Regions from separate parts of the Kocuria turfanensis genome, predicted to be linked through region 1. Evidence: predicted binding sites of a transcription regulator. Region 1 holds the regulator's gene; the other holds the start of a gene.

Region 1 (10,271 bases):
CTCAAGGACCTGGACGAGGCGCGCAAGCTCATCACCGCCCTGGCCGGCTTTGTCACGGCCGCCGCCCCGGAGATCGGGTCCCAGCACGCCGCCCCGCTGCGCGACGGCCTGCGCACGCTGCAGCTGGCCTTCCGCGAGGCCTCCCTCTACCCGGACGCACCCGGGCAGGGGCCGGGCGAGAAGTTCACCGGACCGGTGAGCTGAGAGGGCTCCCGGGCACCACGTCGACGCGGGCTGATCCGGGACACCGGGTCAGCCCGCGGTCGTGAGGCGCAGCTGCATCGAGTCCACGTCCTCGGCGAGGGCCGGCTCGACGCTGAGCCGGGCCTGGAAGCGGGCGAGCACGTCGTCCACCTGCGTCCGGTCCAGCCCGGCGTGCAGGGAGAGCACGACCGCCAGCTCCGGGCCGGCTCCTCCGCCGTCGACGACCGTGCCGTCCGCGGCCCGGGCCGCGACGCCGCTGCCGGGCGCGGTTCCCGCCGAGGCCACCCCGGGCAGTCCCTCCGCGCAGCGGCGCACCGCCTCGGCGACGGCCGGGCTGCGGTAGGAGGGCGTCCAGGCCCGGCCCTGGGCCAGCGCCCAGAGCGCCGGCCGGCGCACGACGAAGGGCAGGTCCGCGCCGGGGTCGAGCACGAGCAGCTGGGTGCCGTCCTTGACCGCCGCCACCGCCGCCCGGCGGACGTCGGTGGCCACGGGCCGGGCCTGGGGGTGCCAGGCGGCCAGGGCCGCGGTGGACGTGAACACCGGCAGCACCGGGCGGCCGTCGGCCGCCCGCAGGGACACGAGCGCCATGTCCGCCTCCTTGTCGGCCACGTGCCCGGAGGCGGTCACGGTCGAGGAGGAGACCTCGGCCACGACCGGCACGAACACCCGGGTGCGGGCCAGGGCGGCGACCACCGGCGACTCGTCCCCGGCGCCGGCCCGCAGGCCGGCGAGCGCGTCGAGGACCGCCGCGGCGGCGGCGCCGTCGTCGTCGGGGAACCGGTGGGTGTGGCTGGTGCCCTCCCCCAGGTTGCGCCCCGCCCAGGCCTGCCCGCCGGTGTCCTCCGTGCCGCCGGCGCTCGCGAGCTGGGCCGCGATGTGGGCGGGGAGTCGGCGCTCGGTCACCGCGCCGCCGGACGGCCCGCCACGTCGAGGGCCTCCCCGAGCGTGAACCGGCCCGCGTAGAGGGCCTTGCCCACGATGGCGCCCTCCACGCCGGAGGGCACGAGGGTGCGCAGGGCCGCGAGGTCGTCGAGGGAGGAGATGCCGCCGGAGGCGACCACCGGCTTGTCCGTGCGGGTGGCGACCTCCTTCAGCAGCTCGAGGTTGGGGCCCTTGAGGGTGCCGTCCTTGGTGACGTCGGTGACCACGTACCGGGCGCAGCCGTGCTCCTCGAGGCGGTCCAGGACCTCCCAGAGGTCACCGCCCTCCTCGGTCCAGCCGCGCGCGGCGAGCGTGGTGCCGCGCACGTCGAGGCCCACCGCGATGACCTCGCCGTGCTGGGCGATCACCTTCCCGGTCCACTCGGGGTTCTCCAGGGCGGCGGTGCCGAGGTTGATCCGGGCCGGGTCCAGGGACAGGGCCCGCTCCAGCGAGGCGTCGTCCCGGATGCCGCCGGACATCTCGACCTTCAGCTCCAGCTCGGCCGCGACGCGGCGCAGCACCTCGATGTTGTCCCCGCGGCCGAAGGCGGCGTCGAGGTCCACGAGGTGGATCCACTCCGCCCCGGCCTCCTGCCAGGCGAGCGCGGCCTCCAGGGGGTCGCCGTAGCCGGTCTCGGAGCCGGCCTCGCCCTGGACCAGGCGCACGGCCTGGCCGTCGGCGACGTCGACGGCGGGCAGCAGCTGCAGGCGGGGGGTCTCGCTCAGGGGCATGGGATCTCTTCCTTCTCGGGCTCCCGGGCGGCGCGGGGCCGTCCGGGGCTGCTCGGGTGGTGGAGCTGCTCGGGGAGCCGCTCCGGGTCGGGGACGTGCGGGACGGGCGGGCTCAGCGGGCCTGGAACCAGGAGTACCAGCCGTAGCCGATGAGCCCGGCGGCGACCAGGGCCAGGGCCACCACCGTCCAGGCCGGCATCCTCTGCCGGTGGAAGGAGATGGCGCCGCCGGCGACGAAGGCGCCGAGGACCATCACGACGACGGCGGCGCTCACGCGGCGTCGCCCTCCTGCTGGAGGGTCGGGCGCCCGGCCAGGGTGTCCCCGCCCAGGGGGTCCCCGGCCTTGAGGTGGTCCAGCCGGCCGGTCCGCGGGAGGGTGCCCAGCCAGTTGCGCAGCAGCTGGATGCCGGCCTCGGAGGACTTCTCCGGGTGGAACTGCGTGGCGCACAGCGCCCCGTTCTCCACGGCGGCGACGAACCGTCCCCCGTGCTCGGACCAGGTGACCTGCGGCGGCTTCATCTTCAGGATGTTCTGCGGGAAGTCCCACTCCTGCACCCCGTAGGAGTGCACGAAGTAGAACCGCTCGTCCTCGATGCCCCGGAACAGCACCGATCCCTCGGGCGGCTCGACGGTGTTCCAGCCCATGTGCGGGACCACGTCGGCCTTCAGCCGCTCGACGACGCCGGGCCACTCGCCCATGCCCTCGGTCTCCTGGCCGTGCTCGACGCCGGACTCGAACAGGACCTGCAGGCCCACGCAGATGCCCAGCACGGGGCGCCCGCCGGCGAGTCGGCGGCCGATCAGGCGCAGGCCGTCGACGGAGCGCAGGCCCTCCATCACCGCGGCGAAGGCGCCGACGCCCGGGACCACGAGCCCGTCCGCGTCCAGGACGGCCTGCGGGTCGGCGCTGAGCACCACGTCCGCTCCGGCGGCCTCGAGGGCGCGCACGGCCGAGCGGACGTTGCCCGCGCCGTAGTCGAGGACCGTGACGGTGGGGCGGGCGGCCGGCTCCGGCCGCGCGGACTGCTCCGGCATGCGATCTCCTTCCGCGCTCACAGGGCGCCCTTGGTCGAGGGGATGCCGCTGACCCGGGGGTCGGGCTCCACGGCCTGGCGCAGGGCCCGGGCCAGGGCCTTGAACTGTGCCTCGGCGATGTGGTGCGGGTCCCGGCCGGCCAGCAGCGTGATGTGCAGGCAGATCCCGGCGTGGTGGGCCAGGGACTCGAAGACGTGCTGGACCATCGAGCCGGTGAAGTGCCCGCCGATGAGGTGGTACTGCTGCCCCTCGGGCTCCCCGGTGTGCACCGCGTAGGGGCGCCCGGAGATGTCCACCACGGCGTTGGCCAGGGCCTCGTCCAGCGGGACGGTGGCCTCGCCGAAGCGGCGGATGCCGGCCTTGTCGCCCAGAGCCTGCCGCAGGGCGTCCCCGAGGACGATGGCCGTGTCCTCGACCGTGTGGTGGACGTCGATGTGGGTGTCGCCGGTGGCCCGGATCCGCATGTCGATCAGGGAGTGCTTCGACAGGGCGGTGAGCATGTGGTCGTAGAAGGGCACCGAGGTGTCGATGTCGTTGGCGCCCGTGCCGTCGAGGTCGATCTCGACGGACACCGAGGACTCGCTCGTGCGCCGCTCCAGGGAGGCGCGGCGGGGGGCACGGGTGCCGGTGGGGCTCTGGTCGGTCATGCGGGTGGAACTCCTCGCGGGCGCGGCGCGGCCGTCGACGGGCCGCGGGGTGGCCCGGGCCGCCCCGGGCGGGCGGGGCGTCGGGCCCGGTGGTTGTCTGCCTCCATGCTATCCGGGACGGGAGGCCCCGGCTCGCGGGGTCTCAGCCGGCGGAGACGATCCGCTCCATGCTGGTCAGGAAGGCGGTGGTCTCCTCCTCCGTGCCGGCGGTGACCCGCAGGTGGCCGGGGATCCCGACGTCGCGCACGAGCACCCCGTCCTCGAGCAGCGCCTGCCACATGGCCCGCGAGTCCGGCATCCCGCCGAAGAACACGAAGTTGGAGTCCGACGCCGCCGGTGCGAGCCCGAGCCGGCGCAGCTCCTCGACGATGCGGTCCCGCTGGCGCTTGATGTCCTCGACATTGGCCAGCAGCGCCTCCGAGTGGCGCAGGGCGGCCAGGGCGGTCGCCTGGGTGACGGCCGAGAGGTGGTAGGGCAGGCGCACGAGGCGGATCGCGTCCGCGACCTCGGGGGCCGCGGCGAAGTAGCCCAGCCGGGCGCCGGCGAGCGCGAAGGCCTTGCTCATGGTGCGGCTGACGATCAGGCGGGGCCGGCCCGCCAGCAGGGACAGCGCGGTGCCCGTGCCCCCGTGGGAGAACTCCGCGTAGGCCTCGTCCACGACCACGACGGCCCGGTGGGGCTCACCGGCCTCGTACACGGCCGTGACGACGTCCTCGTCCAGGGCCGTGCCTGTCGGGTTGTTGGGCGAGCAGAGGAAGACGACGTCGGGGCGGTGCCGGCGGACCTGCTCGGCCGCCGACTCCGCGGTGAGCCCGAAGTCCGCGGACCGCTCCCCCGCCACGAAACCGGTGTGCGTGCCCGCGGCCAGCAGCGGGTACATGGAGTAGGTCGGGACGAAGGTGAGCAGGGAGCGCCCGGGACCGCCGAAGGCCTGCAGGATCTGCTGCAGGATCTCGTTGGAGCCGTTGGCCGCCCAGAGGTTCTCCGCCCCCAGCCCGTGGCCCAGGTACGCGGCGAGCTCCTCCCGCAGGGCCGTGAACTCCCGGTCCGGGTACCGGTTGAGGGTCCAGGCCGCCGCGGTGACCTCCTCCACGATCGCGGTGTGCACGTCCGCCGGGACCGGGTGGGTGTTCTCGTTGGTGTTGAGGGCCACGGCGACGTCCAGCTGCGGGGCGCCGTAGGGGGCCTTGCCGCGCAGGTCGTCGCGCAGCGGGAGGGCGTTGAGTCGGTCCAGGTTCTGCGTCACCCGAACAGTTTAGACCTGCCCCCGGTGCCCGCCCGCGGGCCGGGGCGGGGCGGGCGGGTCAGTGGGTGGGTCAGTGGGCGGCGCCGAGCTCGATCAGCAGGACTCCGCCCATGATGAGCGCGATGCCCAGCACCATGACCCGGCTCAGGGGCTCACCGAAGAACAGGCGGCCCGCGACCGCGGTGAGCGCCACGCCCGCGGCGGCCCAGATGCCGTAGGCCACGCCCAGCCCCAGCCCGTGGCGCAGGGCCAGGGCGAGCAGCGTGAACGCGAGCAGGTAGCCGGTCACCACGGCGGCGTACCAGCGTCTGCGGCCCTCCGCGGCGACCCGCAGGGACAGGGTGGCGGCGACCTCGGTGAGGATCGCCCCGGTCAGGTAGAGCCAGGCCATCAGGCGCCGCCGTCCCGGGCGGCCCGGTGGGCGCCGACCTCCACGCACAGCACCCCGGCGACGACCAGGACGATGCCGGCGAGCACCAGCAGGGTCAGCGCCTCCCCGAAGACCAGGGCCGCCAGGAGGGCGGTGAGCGTCACGCCCGTCGCCGCCCAGATGCCGTAGGCCACGCCGACGGGCAGACCGCGGCGCAGCACCGCCGCGAGGAACACGAACGCGGCGCTGTATCCGGTGACCACGAGCAGGTACCAGCCGGGGTGCCCCAGGGCCGCCTTCAGGGCCAGTGAGGCGGCCACCTCGCTGCAGATCGCGGCACCCAGCAGCGGCCAGACGGTGCTCGCCCGGGTCCGGGGAGGCCGCCGGGGCTCACGGGCGGACACGGGGGGGCGGCGGGTTCCCGCGGTCGGGACGCGGGTGGAGGGCTCCGGTGCTCATGCCCCCGACCCTACCGATGCCGAGCGCGGCGCCGGGACGGGGTGCCCGGGGGCCGTCCCGGCGGGACGGGCCGCCGTTCAGGCGGCGGGGACCTCCAGGAGCTGGCCCGCCTGGAGGACGGAGCTGTCGAGGTCGTTGAGCTCCACGATCTCGTCCATGACGTCCCGCGGGTCGCGCTCCGGGTCGGCCAGCACGGCCAGGTCCCACAGGCTCTGCCCCGGGTGCACCGTGGCCTGCTCCGTCCCGGCGCCCGCGACGGGCTCGCTGGTGGCCGTGGCCGTGGACGGGACGAGGAAGATCACGGCCAGCACCACCAGGGCCGCGGAGCCGGCCAGGACGGGCAGGCCCAGCAGGACCAGGCGGCCCCGCCGGGTCAGCACCAGCGGAGCGCGGGAGGTCCCTGCCGACGGGCGGGCCCGGCGAGCCGCGCGGGCCGGGCCGCCGAGGGATCGGGGGCGGCGCGCGACGACGGCGCTGAGGGTGGCACTGGCACTCATGACATGAACTCCTTGACGTTCCCGCACGGGGCGGGCGATCTCGAACACCGGTCCGACCGGCGGCCCGTCCGGGCCTGCATGCGATCGAACATACTTTCGAATACCGATGACCCATGTCTAGCACGCGTCTGCGAAGGCTGTCGACACCGGGTCGTACATATGTTTGAAGACACACGGCGTGTCGCCTAGGCTGGGAGCACGTTCGGGCCTCGGGCCGGCACGCGTTCCGACTTCCCCCGGCTCCCTGCTGGCTGGACCCATCGAAGCACCCGGGTCCGACATCGGAACGGGGCCGGCGCGCACCGGAGGCACCACCAGCCGGACGCGAAAGGACGACGCTCCCATGGCTCAGCCCCCCACCCCCGAGGAGTCCCGCCCCCGGGCCGCGCGGTCCGGCGGCCGCCCCCGCGGCCGGGGTCTCAGCGTGCGCCAGCGCACCATCCTCGAGGCCATCCAGCGCTCCATCGCCGAGCACGGATATCCGCCGTCGATGCGCGAGATCGGCGACCTCGTGGGCCTGGCCTCGCTCTCCAGCGTCACCCACCAGCTCTCCCAGCTCGAGAAGCTGGGCTACCTGCGCCGGGACCCGAAGCGCCCCCGGGCGATGGAGGTGCTCACGCCCCTGCAGCTGCGCGACGCGGCCGCCCCGGAGACCCCGGAGGCCCCGCACGAGCCGGCGGACGCGCCCCGCGGCCCGCGCGCCGGTGCACCGGGCGGGGTGGCGGAGCTGTCCACCTCCGCGGACGTGACGATGGTGCCCCTGGTGGGGCACATCGCCGCCGGCGGGCCGATCACCGCCGAGCAGGACGTGGAGGACGTGCTGGCGCTGCCCCGCCAGCTGGTCGGCCACGGCGAGCTGTTCATGCTGCGGGTCAAGGGCGACTCGATGATCGACGCGGCCATCTGCGACGGCGACTGGGTCGTGGTCCGCCGGCAGAGCGCGGCCGACAACGGGGACATCGTGGCCGCCCTGCTCGACGACGAGGCCACGGTGAAGACCTTCCGCCAGCGCGACGGGCACACCTGGCTGCTCCCGCAGAACACGCGCTACGAGCCCATCCTCGGGGACCACGCCACGGTGATGGGCAAGGTCGTCTCGGTGCTGCGCAGCCTCTGACACCCGCCGTCCGGCACTCGCCGGCCGATCGGCCGGGCCCCGTGCCGTGTCCTGACCGGGTCAGGCCGTCGCCAGGCGCGTCAGGGCCCCGAGCACCACCGAGCGGTCCGTGGTGGTCCACAGCGGCGGCAGGGACCCCCGCAGGAACCCCCCGTAGCGGGCCGTGGCGATGCGGGAGTCCAGGATCGCCACGACGCCGCGGTCCCCGCCGGCGCGGATGAGCCGGCCGGCCCCCTGGGCCAGCCGCACGGCCGCGTGCGTCGCCGAGACGGACATGAAGCCGTTGCCCCCCGCCCGCTCGGCCGCCCGGCTGCGGGCCGTGGACAGCGGGTCGTCCGGGCGCGGGAACGGGATCCGGTCGATCATCACCAGCCGGCACGAGGCCCCCGGGACGTCGACGCCCTGCCACAGGCTCATCGTGCCGAAGAGGCTCGTGGCGGGGTCGTCGGTGAACTCCTGGACGAGTCCCGCCAGCGAGGACTCCCCCTGGCAGAGGATCGGCAGGTCGGTGCGCCCGCGCAGGGCCTCCGCGGCCTCCTCCGCCGCCCGGCGGGAGGAGAACAGGCCCAGCGCCCCGCCGCGCGAGGCCTCGAGCAGGGCGAGCATCTCCTCCAGCTGGGCCTCGGTCAGGCGCCGGCCCGGCTTCTCCAGGTGCTTGGCGAGGTAGAGGATCCCCTGTTTCGGGTAGTCGAAGGGGCTGCCCACGTCCACGCCCTCCCAGCGCGGGGCGCCCTCGCCGCGCAGCCCGAGGGCCCCGGCGGGGGCGTCGAAGGAGGAGCCGACGGACAGTGTCGCCGAGGTCAGCACCACGGTGCGGCCGTCGAAGAGGCCCTCCCGCAGGGTCCCGGCCACCGACAGCGGCGCGACGTGCAGGGTGGCCGGGTCGGTGTCCTCGGCGGGGACGTACCCGCGGCCGGGCTCCCACCCGCCCTGCCGCGAGATCCACAGCACCTCGCGGGAGTCTGCGGCGGCGAGGATGCGCTCGGCCAGCTCGAGCACGTCGCTGACGCGCGAGCGGGCCATCTGCCGTCCGGCGTCCCCGTCCTTCTCGCCCCCGGAGCCGCCCTTGGACTCGCTCATCACCGTGCGGGCGGCGTCCCGGATCTGGGTCACGGCCGCCGCCTGGGCGTCGTCGAGGCCCCGGTGCAGCAGCTCGGCGGGCGCGCCCAGCAGCGCGGCCTCCAGGTTGGCGGCACCGGCGGTGAGGGAGTCGGGGTTCGCGGCGGTGTGCTTGCGCGCGGAGGCGGCCGCCGCGCGCACCATGGCGGCGGAGAGCTGGCCGGTGACCGCCCCAGTGACCCGGTCCTGCAGCTCGTGGGCCTCGTCGATCACCACGACGTCGTGCTCGGGCAGGACCGTGATGCCCTCGAACGCGTTGATCGCGAGCAGGGCGTGGTTGGTGATCACGATGTCCGCCTCCCCGGCCCGCTGCTTGGCGAGCTCGGCGAAGCACTGCTCGACCAGGGGGCAGCTGCGGCCCAGGCACTCCTTGGCGGTCACGGAGACCTGGCGCCACGCCTTGTCGCTCACGCCCGGGAGCAGTTCGTCGCGGTCACCGGTGTCCGTGGCGCGCGCCCACTCCCGCAGGCGCTGGACCTCCTGGCCCAGCCGGCCGGGCTGCTCGGTGGCCTCCGGCTGCGCGGCGCCGGGGTGCGGGGCGGCGTCGGGCAGGGCGAAGAGCGCGCCGGGGTCGTCCTCGGACGGGTAGCCGCCCTCGAGCTTGTGCAGGCAGGCGTAGTTGCTGCGGCCCTTGAGCAGGGCGACGTCGACCTCGCGCTCGAGCTCCCCCTCCAGGGCGGCCAGCAGGCGGGGGACGTCCCGGCCCACGATCTGCGACTGCAGGGCGAGGGTCGCGGTGGCCACCACCACCGGCTTGTCCGCGTGCTGGGCGTGCGCCACGAGCGGGGCCAGGTAGGCGAGGGACTTGCCGGTGCCGGTGCCGGCCTGGACCAGCAGGTGCCGGCCGCGGTCGAGGGCCTCCGCGACCTTGGCGGTCATCAGCCGCTGCCCGTCCCGGACCTGCCCGCCCATCGCCGTGACGGCGGTGTCGAGCAGGCCCAGGGCGTCCTGGGCCCCGGGCAGGGTCTCCGGCCGGGTGCCGGAGACGTCCCGCCCGGACTCGTCGACGAATGCTGCGGGCACCGGCTCAGGCGCTCTCGGCGCCGAAGCCGGGCGCGTGCTCCGGGGCGAACTCCGCGAGCTCGGCCGCCAGGTCCTCGCGGACCTTCACCAGCAGGTGCGTGCCCTCGGGCAGGTGCTCGGTGCGCAGGATCTCCGCGTCCCAGTCGTGCAGCCGGCTGACGACGTCGCCGCGCTGGTACGGGACCAGCAGGTCCAGCACCGTCTCCGGGCGCGGGATGGACTCGCTGATCCGCTCCCGCAGCGCGTCGAGGCCCTCCCCGGTGCGGGCGGAGACCACCACGACGTTGCGCTCGCGCTGCCGGATCCGCTCGACCACGAAGGGGTCCGCGGCGTCGACCTTGTTGAGCACGATGATCTCCGGGATGTTCTGCGCGTCGATGTCGGTGAACACCTGGCGCACCGCCCGGATCTGGCCCTCGGGGTCCGGGTGGGAGGCGTCCACCACGTGCAGGATGAGGTCGGCGTCGGCGACCTCCTCCAGCGTGGAGCGGAACGCCTCCACGAGCTGGGTCGGCAGGGACCGCACGAAGCCGACCGTGTCCGAGAGCGTGTAGCCGATCCCGTCCGGGGTCTGCGCGCGGCGGACCGTGGGGTCCAGGGTCGCGAACAGCGCGTTCTCCACGAGCACCCCGGCGTCCGTGAGCCGGTTGAGCAGCGAGGACTTGCCCGCGTTGGTGTAGCCGGCGATCGCCACGGAGGGCACCGAGTTGCGGCGGCGGTTGAGCCGCTTGGTCTCCCGGGCCGGCTTCATGGCGGCGATCTCGCGGCGCAGCTTGGCCATCCGCGTGCGGATCCGGCGGCGGTCCAGCTCGATCTTGGTCTCACCGGGCCCGCGGGAGCCGATGCCCTCACCGGCGGCCGCACGGCCACCGGCCTGGCGGGACAGGGACTCGCCCCAGCCG
Region 2 (10,271 bases), 700 kb from region 1:
CTCGCCGATGGTGCCGGTGGTGGCCTCGGTGCCGCTGAGCGGGGTGCGCTCGACCCGGACCTCCTCGCGCTCGACGGGGACGTCGACGGTCTCGCGCTCGGTCACCACGTACTTGCGCAGGCGGGCGCGGCCGGTCTCCTGCTGCTCCTTGCCGACGTGCAGCCGCTCCTCGTGGCGGACCACGCCGTTGTCGGCGCGGTCGGTGAGGTCCCGGTCGCGGTCGGTGAGGTCGCGGTCGGTGACGTCGCGGTCGGCGGTGCCGCGGTCGACCTCGGCGTAGCCGGCGGTGCCCGCGCCGGGCACGGCGTTGCGGTCGGTGCCGAGCGTGTCGCCGGCGTCACGGCCGGTGGTGCCGGTGCCGGTGTAGTCGGTCGTGGCGTAGTCCGTCCGGCCGTCGCGGTCGCGGTCGGTGTCACGGTCGCCGCCGGTGCCGGAGTAGTTCATCTTGTAGTAGCGGTAGATCTCCTCCTCCTCGGCCGGGGAGAGGTGCTGGTCCGCGTCCACGTTCGGGGCGTCCTTGACGACACCCTTGGCGTAGGGGAGCACCAGGCGGTCGCCGTCCTGCCGGGCGCCCTCGACCGGGACGAAGCTCTCCTTGGTGCCGAACAGACCGGTGTTGACGGTCACGAACGTGACATCCTCGGTGTTGTCGTCCAGGAAGACCTGCTCGACCTTGCCGATCTTGTCGCCGTCCGAGTCGTAGGCGGTGGCCGAGAGCAGTGCGTTGACGTCGTACGTAGCCATGAGAACTCCTTCTCTTGATCTGCTGGAGAACGGGCACCCGGGAGGGGCCCGCCGCGGACGAATCCCGCCGGGGGGCGGGCTGCAACTCGTTCGCTGTTATTAGTAACCATACTGGCTATCAGCCCGCTGGCCAATGGATTCTCCCAGAGTGAAACTGCTGGATCCGCGGCGGTCCCCCGCGCATGATGCCCCGACCCCGGTCCGCTCACCGGGCCGGTGAGCGGACCGCTGAGCGTGCCGCTGAGCGGGCCGAGGAGCGGACGGCCGCCGGGGTCGCCGGGTCGGCGAGGTCCCAGGCCTGCTCCGCGCTGAGACTGATCCCGCGGGGGCCCGTGCGCCGGGTGCGCCCGCGCACCAGCAGCAGCCGCGTGCCGAACAGGTGCTGCCCCGAGCGCTCCTGGGCGTCGGGGAAGAAGGCGCAGTCCACCGCGCCCGTGCCGTCGTCGAGACTGACGAAGACCACCCGCCGGCCGCTGCGCAGGGGCGGGGTCATGGTCGAGACCCGCACGCCCGCCACGAGCACCTCGGACCGGTTGCGCAGCTCCAGCAGCCGCTCGGCGGGCACGGCCCCCAGCTCCCGCAGCAGGGGGGCCCAGCTGTCCAGGAGGTGCGCGGAGACGTCGACCGCGAGCAGGTCCAGCTCGGTGCGCACCTTCTCCTCGACGGTGGGCTCGGGCCGTTCCGCGGGCAGGCCCCGCAGCTCCAGGTCCCCCAGGTCCAGGGCCAGCTGCCCCTGGACCTCCCGGCTCCCGGGGTCCCGGGGCGGACGGGCGCTGTCCGCCCGGGTGCGCAGGGCGTGCACCAGGTCGGCGCGGGAGGCGGTTCCCCCGGAGCGGCGCAGCAGGCCGTCGAAGGCGCCGACGGCGGCGAGGCGCTCGAGGGTGCGCCGGGCGGGGCGGGCCCGCTGCCGCAGGTCCGCGAGCGAGGCATAGGGCTGCCCGGCCACGATCCGGCGCACCTCGGCCTGCGAGACCCCGTGGATGCCCGTCAGGGCCAGGCGCACGCCCAGGCGCCCGGGGTCCTCCGCCAGCCGCTCCACCCGGTAGTGCTCGTCGGAGCGGTTGACGTCCACCGGCAGGACGGGGATGCCCATCCGCCGTGCCTCCCCCACGAGCAGGCGCTTGGGGTACATCCCGGGGTCGTGCTCCCAGAGCCCGGCCAGGAACGCCTCCGGGTGGTGGGCCTTCAGCCACGCGGACTGGTAGGTGGGCACCGCGAAGGCCGCGCCGTGGGCCTTGCAGAAGCCGAACGAGCCGAAGGCCGCCAGGATCCCCCACACCCGGTCCACGACGTCCAGGGGGTACTCCCGCTCCCGGGCCCGCTCGCGGAAGTACGCCTCCACCTCGAGCTGCCGGTCCGAGCCGAGCCGGCGGCGCAGCTCGTCGGCCCGGGCCAGACCGCAGCCGGTGAAGGCGTCGAGGATGCGCAGGACCTGTTCGTGGAAGACGGTCACCCCGTGGGTCTCGGCGAGGATCGGGTCGAGGCGCGGGTGGACGGTGACGGGCCGGGACCAGCCGTGGCGGTGCTCCAGATAGGGCCGGACCATGTCCGAGTGCATGGGGCCGGGGCGGAAGAGGGAGATGTCCACGACGAGGTCGCCGAAGCTCGTCGGCGCCATCTTGCCGATGAGCTCGCGCTGGCCCGGGGACTCGATCTGGAAGCAGCCCAGGGTGTGGGTCGAGCGGATGAGCTCGAACGTGGCCTCGTCGTCGACGGGGACGGACTCCAGGTCCAGGCGGGGCCGTCCGGGATGGATGCGGGCCACCTCCTCGACGGCGTGGGCGAGGGCGGACTGCATCCGCACGCCGAGGACGTCGAGCTTGAGCATGCCCATGGGGTCCATGTCGTGCTTGTCGAACTGGCTCATCGGCATCCCGGCCCCGCCGGCCTGCACCGGGGTGCGGTCCAGGAGGGAGCGGTCCCCCAGGATCACCCCGCACGGGTGCATGGAGATGTGCCGGGGCAGGCGGTCCAGGCGCTCGGTGAGGTCCACGAGCAGGTCCAGCTGCTTCTCCCGGGACACCTGCTCGGCGAACTCCCGCAGCTCCGGCTGGCGGGCGAGGGTCTCGCGCAGGGCCGAGGCCGGCAGGTGCCACAGCTGCTTGGCCACCGTGTCCACGGTCTCGGGGTCCAGTCCGAGCGCCAGCCCCGCGTCCCGGACGGCGCCGCGGGCCCGGTAGGCGTTCTGCATGCTCATGAGGCTCACCCGCTCGGCGCCGAAGCGGTCGAAGATCTCCCGGTAGACGCGGTGGCGCTGGGCGGACTCGACGTCGATGTCGATGTCCGGCAGGGTCGAGCGGTCGGGCGAGAGGAAGCGCTCGAAGAGCAGGTCGTGCTCCAGGGGGTCCACCTGGGAGACGTCGAGCAGGTAGTTGACGAGCGAGGAGACCCCGGAGCCGCGGGCGGCGTGCCGGACGCCCATCGCCCCGATCATCGCGGAGACCTCGGCCACGGTGAGGAAGTAGGAGGCGAAGCCCAGCTCCCCGATCACCCCCAGCTCCCGGTCCAGCCGGGACCGCACCGCCGGGCCCGCCCGGCGGCCCGGGTAGCGCCGCGCCAGGCCGGCCTCGCAGCGGGCCCGCAGCTCCGCGGGCGCCGGGCGCCGCAGGCCCAGCACGGAGGCCTCGGGCACCACCGGGCGCCCCCAGCCGCAGTCGGCCACCGGGTCCAGGCGGCTCCGGTCGGCGATCCGCTGGGTGCCCGCCAGCAGGGCCGTGGCGCCGGCGACCCCGAGGTCGGCGGCCCGGGCGACCTCCGCGGCCAGCGAGCGCATCTGCCGGGTGGACTTGAGCCAGCCCTGGCCGTTGGGCTGCAGCGGCTCCGTCGGGGGCGCCCGACGGTCGGCGGCGCCCCCGCCGCCGGACGGACCGGCCCGGCCGAGGGCCTCGAGCGGGGTGAGGGCGCGGGCGGCGTCGAGGACGTCGGCGGTCGCCGCCTCGGCGGGGGTGGCGTAGCGCACCGCGTTGGTCAGCACGGGGGTCAGCCCCGCCTCGACGGCGGCGCGCAGCAGCCGGGCCGCGTGGGAGGTGCTGCACGCGGTGCCGGGGGCGGCCAGGTGGGTGACCACCTCCACGGCGAGCGCCTCCGCCGGCAGCCGGGCCCGCCAGCGGGCCAGGGCGGCGCGGCCGGCGCGGTAGCGGCGGGCGGCAAGCTCCTGCCCGACGTCGGAGGCCGGCCCGAGCAGCACGCTCAGCAGGGGGCCCGTGCACCCGGGGCGGACGGCGTGGGCGGCGATCTGGTCCGGGTCCACCCCGGGCGGGCCGCCGCCGGCGTGGGCGGCGGAGACGAGCCGGCACAGGGCGGCGTAGCCGGCACCGGCGGTCCCGCCGGCGGCGAGGACCAGCACGCGGCCGAGGACGCGCTCGCGCCCGGGACCGTACAGGGCGAGGTCGACGCCCAGGACGGGGTCGATGCCGTGCTCCCGGCACGCGCCCAGGTGCTTGACCGCGCCGTAGAGCCCGTCCCGGTCGGTGCAGGCGAGCACCTCCGCGCCGTCCGCGGCCGCCGCGGCGACGAGGACGGAGGGCCGGCTCACCCCGTAGTGGGCGCTGAAGGCGGTGGCGACGTGCAGGTGCGGAAAGCTCACACCGGTATTCGAATATGTGTTCGAACTTAAGTCAATTGCAAACGCCGGTGCGGGGCGGGCGGATCACGCCCCGGCGAACTGGGGCAGCACGGCGTCCCCGAAGGCGTCGAGGAAGGACGCCTGCTCCTGTCCCACGTGGTGCAGGTGGATCTCGTCGAAGCCGAGCTCGGCGTACTCGTGCAGCCACTGCGCGTGCCGGCCGAGGTCGGCGGAGACGTTGACCGCCCCGGCGATCTGCTCGTCCCCGACGTCCTGCTGGACCGCCTTGCGCTGGTAGTCCTGCGGGGAGGCGAGCTCGGCCATGGTGACGGGGTCGAAGACGTTGGTGCGCCACTGGTCGAAGGCGATCGCCCGGGCCTGCTCCAGGGAGGGCGCCCAGCTCAGGTGCACCTGCAGGGCGGTCCGCCCGGTGCCGCCGGCCTCGCGCCAGGTCCCGAGCATCCGGCGCAGGTCCTCGAGGGGCTGGTTGACGGTGATGAACCCGTCGGCCACGGGGGCGAAGCGGCGGACGGTGGCCGGGGTGAGGGCGGCCACCAGCAGGGGCGGGGCGACCTCCGGGGGGTCCCAGACCCGGGCGCGGTCGGCGTGCAGCGGTGCGCGGTGGCTGACCTCCTCCCCCGCGTGCAGGCGGCGGACGACGTCGAAGCTCGCCTCGAGGAACTGCTGGCGCTGCTCCTTCTCCGGCCACTCCGGGCTGACCGGGCGCTCGTTGAGCCGCTGCCCGCTGCCCAGGGCGGCCCAGAGCCGGCCGGGGAACATGCGGGCGAGGGTGGCAGTGGCCTGGGCGGTGACCACGGGGTGGTAGCGCCGGCCCGGGGCGTGCACGAACCCGAACGGCAGCGCCGTGGTGGCCAGCGCCGCGCCCAGCCAGGACAGGGCGAAGCCGGAGTGGCCCTGGCGCGGGGACCACGGCTCCAGGTGGTCGGAGCACATGGCGGCGCCGAAGCCGGCCTGCTCGGCGTGCCGGACGTCGCGCAGCAGCTGCTCGGGCGGGATCTGCTCGTGGGAGGCGTGGAAGCCGATGGTCGCCATGGGGCCCTCCGGTCGGGGTCGGGGTCGGGGTCGGGGTCGGGATGGGTGCCGTCGGCCGGCCCGGACGGCCAGCCCGGGTCAGGAGCTCCGGGTCAGGAGCTCCTCGGCGGGGGTGCAGACGTTGCGCAGCTGCCCGATGCCCTCGATCTCGGTGACGACCTCCTGGCCGTCGCGCAACCAGATCCGGCGGGGCTTCTTGGCCAGGCCCACCCCGGCGGGGGTGCCGCAGGCCACGAGGTCCCCGGGCTCGAGGGTCAGGAACCGGCTGAGGTACTCGACCAGCGCCACGGCGGAGAAGATCATCCGGTCGGTGCCCGAGTCCTGGTGGAGCACGCCGTCGACGCTGCAGCGGATGGCCAGCCCCGCCTCGGGGTCGACCTCGTCCGGGGTCACGACCACGGGCCCCACCGGGGTGGTGCGGTCGAAGTTCTTGCCCTGGAACCACTCGGAGGTCCGGCCCTGCCAGTCCCGCACCGAGATGTCGTTCATGATCGTGTACCCGGCGATGGCGGCGCGGGCCTGCTCCGGCGTGGCGTGGCGCAGGGGCGAGCCGATCACCGCGGTCAGCTCGGCCTCCCAGTCGATCTTCTCGGACTCCTCCGGCATGGCGATGGGGTCGGTGGGGCCGATCAGCGCGGTGGCGTACTTCGCGAAGATCGTGGGGTGCTCCGGGATCTCCTGGCCGACCTCCTCCGCGTGGTCGTAGTAGTTGAGCCCCGCGCACAGGATCTTGCCGGGGCGCAGCACGGGCGCCGCCAGCTCCTCCGGGGCGGGCGCGGGACCCGGCTCCCCGGCCAGCCGCAGGTCGCCCCCGGCGAGGAGGGCCCCGACGTCGGGGACGGGCAGGTAGACGGTCTCCCCCGCCTCCTGGCGGAAGGCCTGGGTGGTGCCGTTGCGTCGCACGGTGCCGAGTCTCACGGGTGCCGCCTTTCTGTGCCGCGGGTGCTGCGCCTCCGGGCTCCCCCGCGCGCGGCGGGCGGGCCCTGCACTCCGATCCTATGCGCCCGGGGCGCGGTGGCCGGCGCCCCTAGGCGCAGCGCACCACCTGGGTCCCCGAGGCGCTGGTGGCCGCCAGCAGCCGCCAGCGACCGGTGTCGAGGGTGTGGACGAGCTCGAGGGTCAGCAGCTCCGAGCGGACGGTGAGCTGGACCTGGACCCGCCACATCTGCTGGTCCACCGCCCCGATCCCGCGGTCCTTGGGCAGCCGGGCGTCCTCGGCCCACCACGCCCGGCGCTCGTACCAGCGCACGGGGTCCTGCGCCACCCGGTAGCCCCGTCCGCGCCAGCGCACGGTCACCGGCACGCCGCCGGCGTCGCAGTCCACCTCGACGCCCTCCGTCAGAAAGCCCACGACGGCCCCTCCCTTCCTCGGTCCCGGCGCCCGCCGTGCGGCGCGCCCTGTCCTCTGGAAGCTAGAACACCTGTACGACAGGCTAACCCTCCGGACAGCTTCGACGGAACACCTGTTCCCCGGCGGTGGCCGCTTCCGCGCGGGCCGGTCACCGCCCTGCCCCGCGCTCCGGGTGCGCCGGGGAGCGGCGGGGAAGCATGGACAAGACCGGCGAAATGGATACGCTGAAAGCACGGAGGGCTTGCCCCGCGAGACCCCCCGGGTCGTCCCCTGTCCCCTCGCCCGACCCACGCCGGAGCACCCGGCGCCGACATCACGGAGGCCTCCATGACCGGAACCATCACGCTGATCGCCCACACGACGGAGAACACCAGGACTCCTGCCGTGTCCCTGCGACCGGCCACCCCGGAGGACGCCGAGAGTCTCGCCCAGCTCTACTACTCCTCCTACGAGCAGGGCGGGGTCTCCAGCCTCGAGGAGGCGCGCACGGTGATCCGGGGCGTCTTCGACGGCGAGTACGGGCCCTTCCTGCCCGAGGCCTCGCCGGTGGTGGTGGACGACGACGGGACCATCGTGGCCGCGGCCCTGGTCCTGGCCCGGCGCGTCGGCGAGGACCTGCCCGACGCCCCCTACATCTTCGAGCTGTTCACCGCGGCCTCCCGCCGCCGGCAGGGCCTGGCCGAGCAGCTGGTGCGCTGCGCCATGAGCACCCTCTACGACCACGGCTACGACCAGGTGAGCCTGCGCATCGCGGAGGACAACGCGGCGGCGCTCGCGCTGTACCTGACGCTCGACTTCAACCGCTGGGTCCCCGAGACGGACTACGAGACGGACTACGTCTGAGCCCCGGCGGGGCCGGGCTCACAGCGTGAGGTCCTCCCGGACCGGGGGGTCGGCCGCGACGTCCACGAACCGGGCCCAGTGCAGGCGCACGGCCACGAGCCGGGTGCTGTCCTTGCCCGTGGCGCCCGGGTGACGGGACTCCAGCAGCTCGCCGGCGTCCTGCGCCGCAGGGCCCTCGAGCACCGCGGCGCGCCCCTCGAGCTGGAACTCCTGGCCGTCCCCCGAGACCACCACCAGGGAGACCCGGGGGTCGGCCCGCAGGTTCGCGTACTTGCGGCTGCGCTCGTTCGTGCCGAAGACCAGCCGCCCGTCCTCGTGGGCCGCGAGGTTGATCCACGCGGACTCGGGGCAGCCGGTGCCGCTGTTGGTCGCCACGACCCCGCCGCCGTGGGCCCGCACGAAGTCGCGGACCCGGCGGAGGGCCTCCCCGGCGCTCAGAACAGGCTCCGCTGCGGGAGGACGAGCTCCGGGGAGTTGTTGCGCACGTTGCCGACGGCCGGGTCCACCGGGTCGAGCACCCACCGGGCGGCCGTCCGGTGCGCCTCGGCCCGCACCAGGTCCACCAGCTGCGGGGCGTCGTCCTCCCCCGGGCGCAGCCAGTCGTCGACGTGCTCGGGGGCCAGCGGGATCGGCATCCGGTCGTGCAGCCCGTGCAGCTCCGTGAGCACGGGGTGCTCGGCGGAGGGCTCCGGGGAGTCGGTGGTGAGGATCGAGCAGGACAGCAGCCACGTGCTGTCCCCGCCGTCCCGGCCGGGCTGCAGGGCCGCCGAGTGCAGCTCCGCGCCCTCGGGCACCCGCCACCACTCGTAGATCCCGGCGAACCAGATGGTCTCGTCCGGGTCGGCCGGGTGGACGTAGTAGGGCTGCTTGCGCCCGCCCTTGCCGGGGCCCGGCTCGCGCTTCCACTCGTAGTAGCCGTTGGCGGGGACCGCGCAGCGGCGGGCGCGGACCGCCTTGCGGAAGGACGGCTTCTCCAGGACGGTCTCCGACCGGGCGTTGAACATCTTCGACCCGACCGCGGGGTCCTTGGCCCAGCCCGGGACCAGTCCCCAGCGGGCCACGTGCAGCTCGCGGACCAGCTCCCCGCCGTCGTCCCGGCCGTCCCCGCCCGCCAGGCGCTCCAGGACGATGGGCACGTCGGTGGTGGGCGCGGTGTTCCAGTTGGCCCGCAGCCGCTCGGAGTCGGCCTCGCCGAGGCTCTCGTCCGGGACGGCCCCGGTCTCGGCCACGAGGTCGCCCACGGCCCGGGCGATGACGTAGCGTCCGCACATCTGCTGCCTCCTCGGTCTGCCCGGCGCGCGGCCGGGACTCAGTCGGTGAGCGGCCCGTATCCCAGGTACTCGGAGTACATGCCGTACACCTTGCGGATCCCGCGCTCGACGTCGGCCACGGTGGTGCCCGGGCGCAGGTCGTCCACGGCCCCGGCGGTCGCGGGGTCCCACTCCAGGTCCAGGGCGGCGTAGACGTCGGTGAGCACCGAGCGGATGGGCTCGGACTGCTCGATCACCAGCACGGTGCTGAAGTACCAGGCGCCCGCGACCACCCGCTGGGCGGTGCCGGCCAGCTTCACCTTCCGGCCCGGGGTCGACGACGACGCCGGGTGCGTCCCGTGCACGCTGTGCTCCCCGGCGCAGTACTCGCCGGGGATCTCCCCGACGTCGGCCTCGACCTCGAGCTCCTCCAGGGCCGCCACGAGCATGTCCCCGAACAGGCGGTAGCGGTCCTGGATGCCCGTGGTCGGGTCCTCGGCCGCCTCGAGGTGGTCCACGATCAGGCACCCGCCGTGGTAGGCCGCCGCGCGCCCGCCCACCCGCCGGACCAGGGGCTCGAAGCCGCTCTCGCGGGCGGCCCGGGCGGCGTCGGCGAAGCCCGGGCGCAGCTCGTCCCGGCGGCCGAAGGCGACCGTGGGCGCCGGTTCGTAGAGGCGCAGCACGGGACCGCTGCGGCGGACGTCGGCGAGGAGGGTCATGGCGCTCTCGTAGTCCTGCTGGGCGCCCAGGGACTCGCGCTGGCGGAGTAGTTTCATGCTGGATCCCAGTCTAGTCGCGGGTCAGCGCGCGGCGATGCCGCTGGCGCGGAACCACTGCCCCAGGGCCACCGCGCTGACCTCGACCTTCTCGGCCCACGCGAGCGCGGCCTCGTCGGCGGCGTCGGAGACGTGCTTGACCATCCGCAGCCGCACGCCCAGGTGCCGGCAGGCCACCGCGATCGCCCAGCCCTCCATGTCCACGAGGTCGGCCCGGGCGGCCAGGGCGTCCCGGGCGGGTCCGCCGGCCACGAACGAGTCCCCGGTGGCGAGGACCGGGCCGGTGCCGCCGAGCTCGATGACGTTGTCCACGGGGATCCCGGCCGCGCGCAGCAGCTGCTCGTCCACGTCCCGGTTGATGATCCGGGAGGGCTCGTGCACCCCGTGCAGCCCGTCCCGCAGCGCCCCGGCGCTGCCGATGTTGAGCACCGTCAGCTCCGCCCGCCGCGCGGGGTCCGGGCAGCGGGTGAGCACCGCCTCGGTGGTGCGCACCGCCGCCGCCGACATCCCGACGCCGATCAGGACCAGGTCGATGTCGTCCGGGAAGTACTTGGTCTCCAGCGGGTGGGCGGCGAGCACGAGCAGTTTCTGCACCCGCCCACTCTATCCGCACCCCCGTGTGCCCCCACCCGCCCCGCACCCGGCACCGAGTCCCCCACTCCCGCCGGTCCGCACCGCCGAGTCCCCCA

The links. Region 1 encodes LexA, which represses DNA repair genes until DNA is damaged. Its sites were predicted from a motif close to TCGAACANNTGTTCGA; they were not measured.
Region 2: AYX06_RS03010 (DUF6504 family protein) is a predicted target of LexA. The motif match lies at 6,776-6,791, and genes of this name have one in related genera.

Annotation. Positions count from the first base shown of each region.
Region 1 is NZ_CP014480.1:3,699,654-3,709,924, reverse strand. It holds gene AYX06_RS16910 (DUF1844 domain-containing protein) at 1-204, shown strand, start outside; gene AYX06_RS16905 (SseB family protein) at 253-1,107, opposite strand; gene priA (bifunctional 1-(5-phosphoribosyl)-5-((5-phosphoribosylamino)methylideneamino)imidazole-4-carboxamide isomerase/phosphoribosylanthranilate isomerase PriA) at 1,104-1,856, opposite strand; gene AYX06_RS20295 (hypothetical protein) at 1,969-2,130, opposite strand; gene hisH (imidazole glycerol phosphate synthase subunit HisH) at 2,127-2,891, opposite strand; gene hisB (imidazoleglycerol-phosphate dehydratase HisB) at 2,909-3,538, opposite strand; gene AYX06_RS16885 (histidinol-phosphate transaminase) at 3,681-4,784, opposite strand; gene AYX06_RS16880 (DMT family transporter) at 4,855-5,175, opposite strand; gene AYX06_RS16875 (DMT family transporter) at 5,175-5,558, opposite strand; gene AYX06_RS16870 (LysM peptidoglycan-binding domain-containing protein) at 5,691-6,110, opposite strand; gene lexA (transcriptional repressor LexA) at 6,535-7,227, shown strand; gene AYX06_RS16860 (ATP-dependent DNA helicase) at 7,288-9,369, opposite strand; gene hflX (GTPase HflX) at 9,374-10,271, opposite strand, start outside.
Region 2 is NZ_CP014480.1:656,676-666,946, forward strand. It holds gene AYX06_RS02990 (DUF2382 domain-containing protein) at 1-744, opposite strand, end outside; gene AYX06_RS02995 (DNA polymerase III subunit alpha) at 950-4,330, opposite strand; gene AYX06_RS03000 (TIGR03885 family FMN-dependent LLM class oxidoreductase) at 4,394-5,362, opposite strand; gene AYX06_RS03005 (fumarylacetoacetate hydrolase family protein) at 5,441-6,280, opposite strand; gene AYX06_RS03010 (DUF6504 family protein) at 6,390-6,713, opposite strand; gene AYX06_RS03015 (GNAT family N-acetyltransferase) at 7,041-7,556, shown strand; gene AYX06_RS03020 (pyridoxamine 5'-phosphate oxidase family protein) at 7,575-7,994, opposite strand; gene AYX06_RS03025 (SOS response-associated peptidase) at 7,991-8,827, opposite strand; gene AYX06_RS03030 (lipoate--protein ligase family protein) at 8,866-9,582, opposite strand; gene AYX06_RS03035 (nucleosidase) at 9,607-10,176, opposite strand.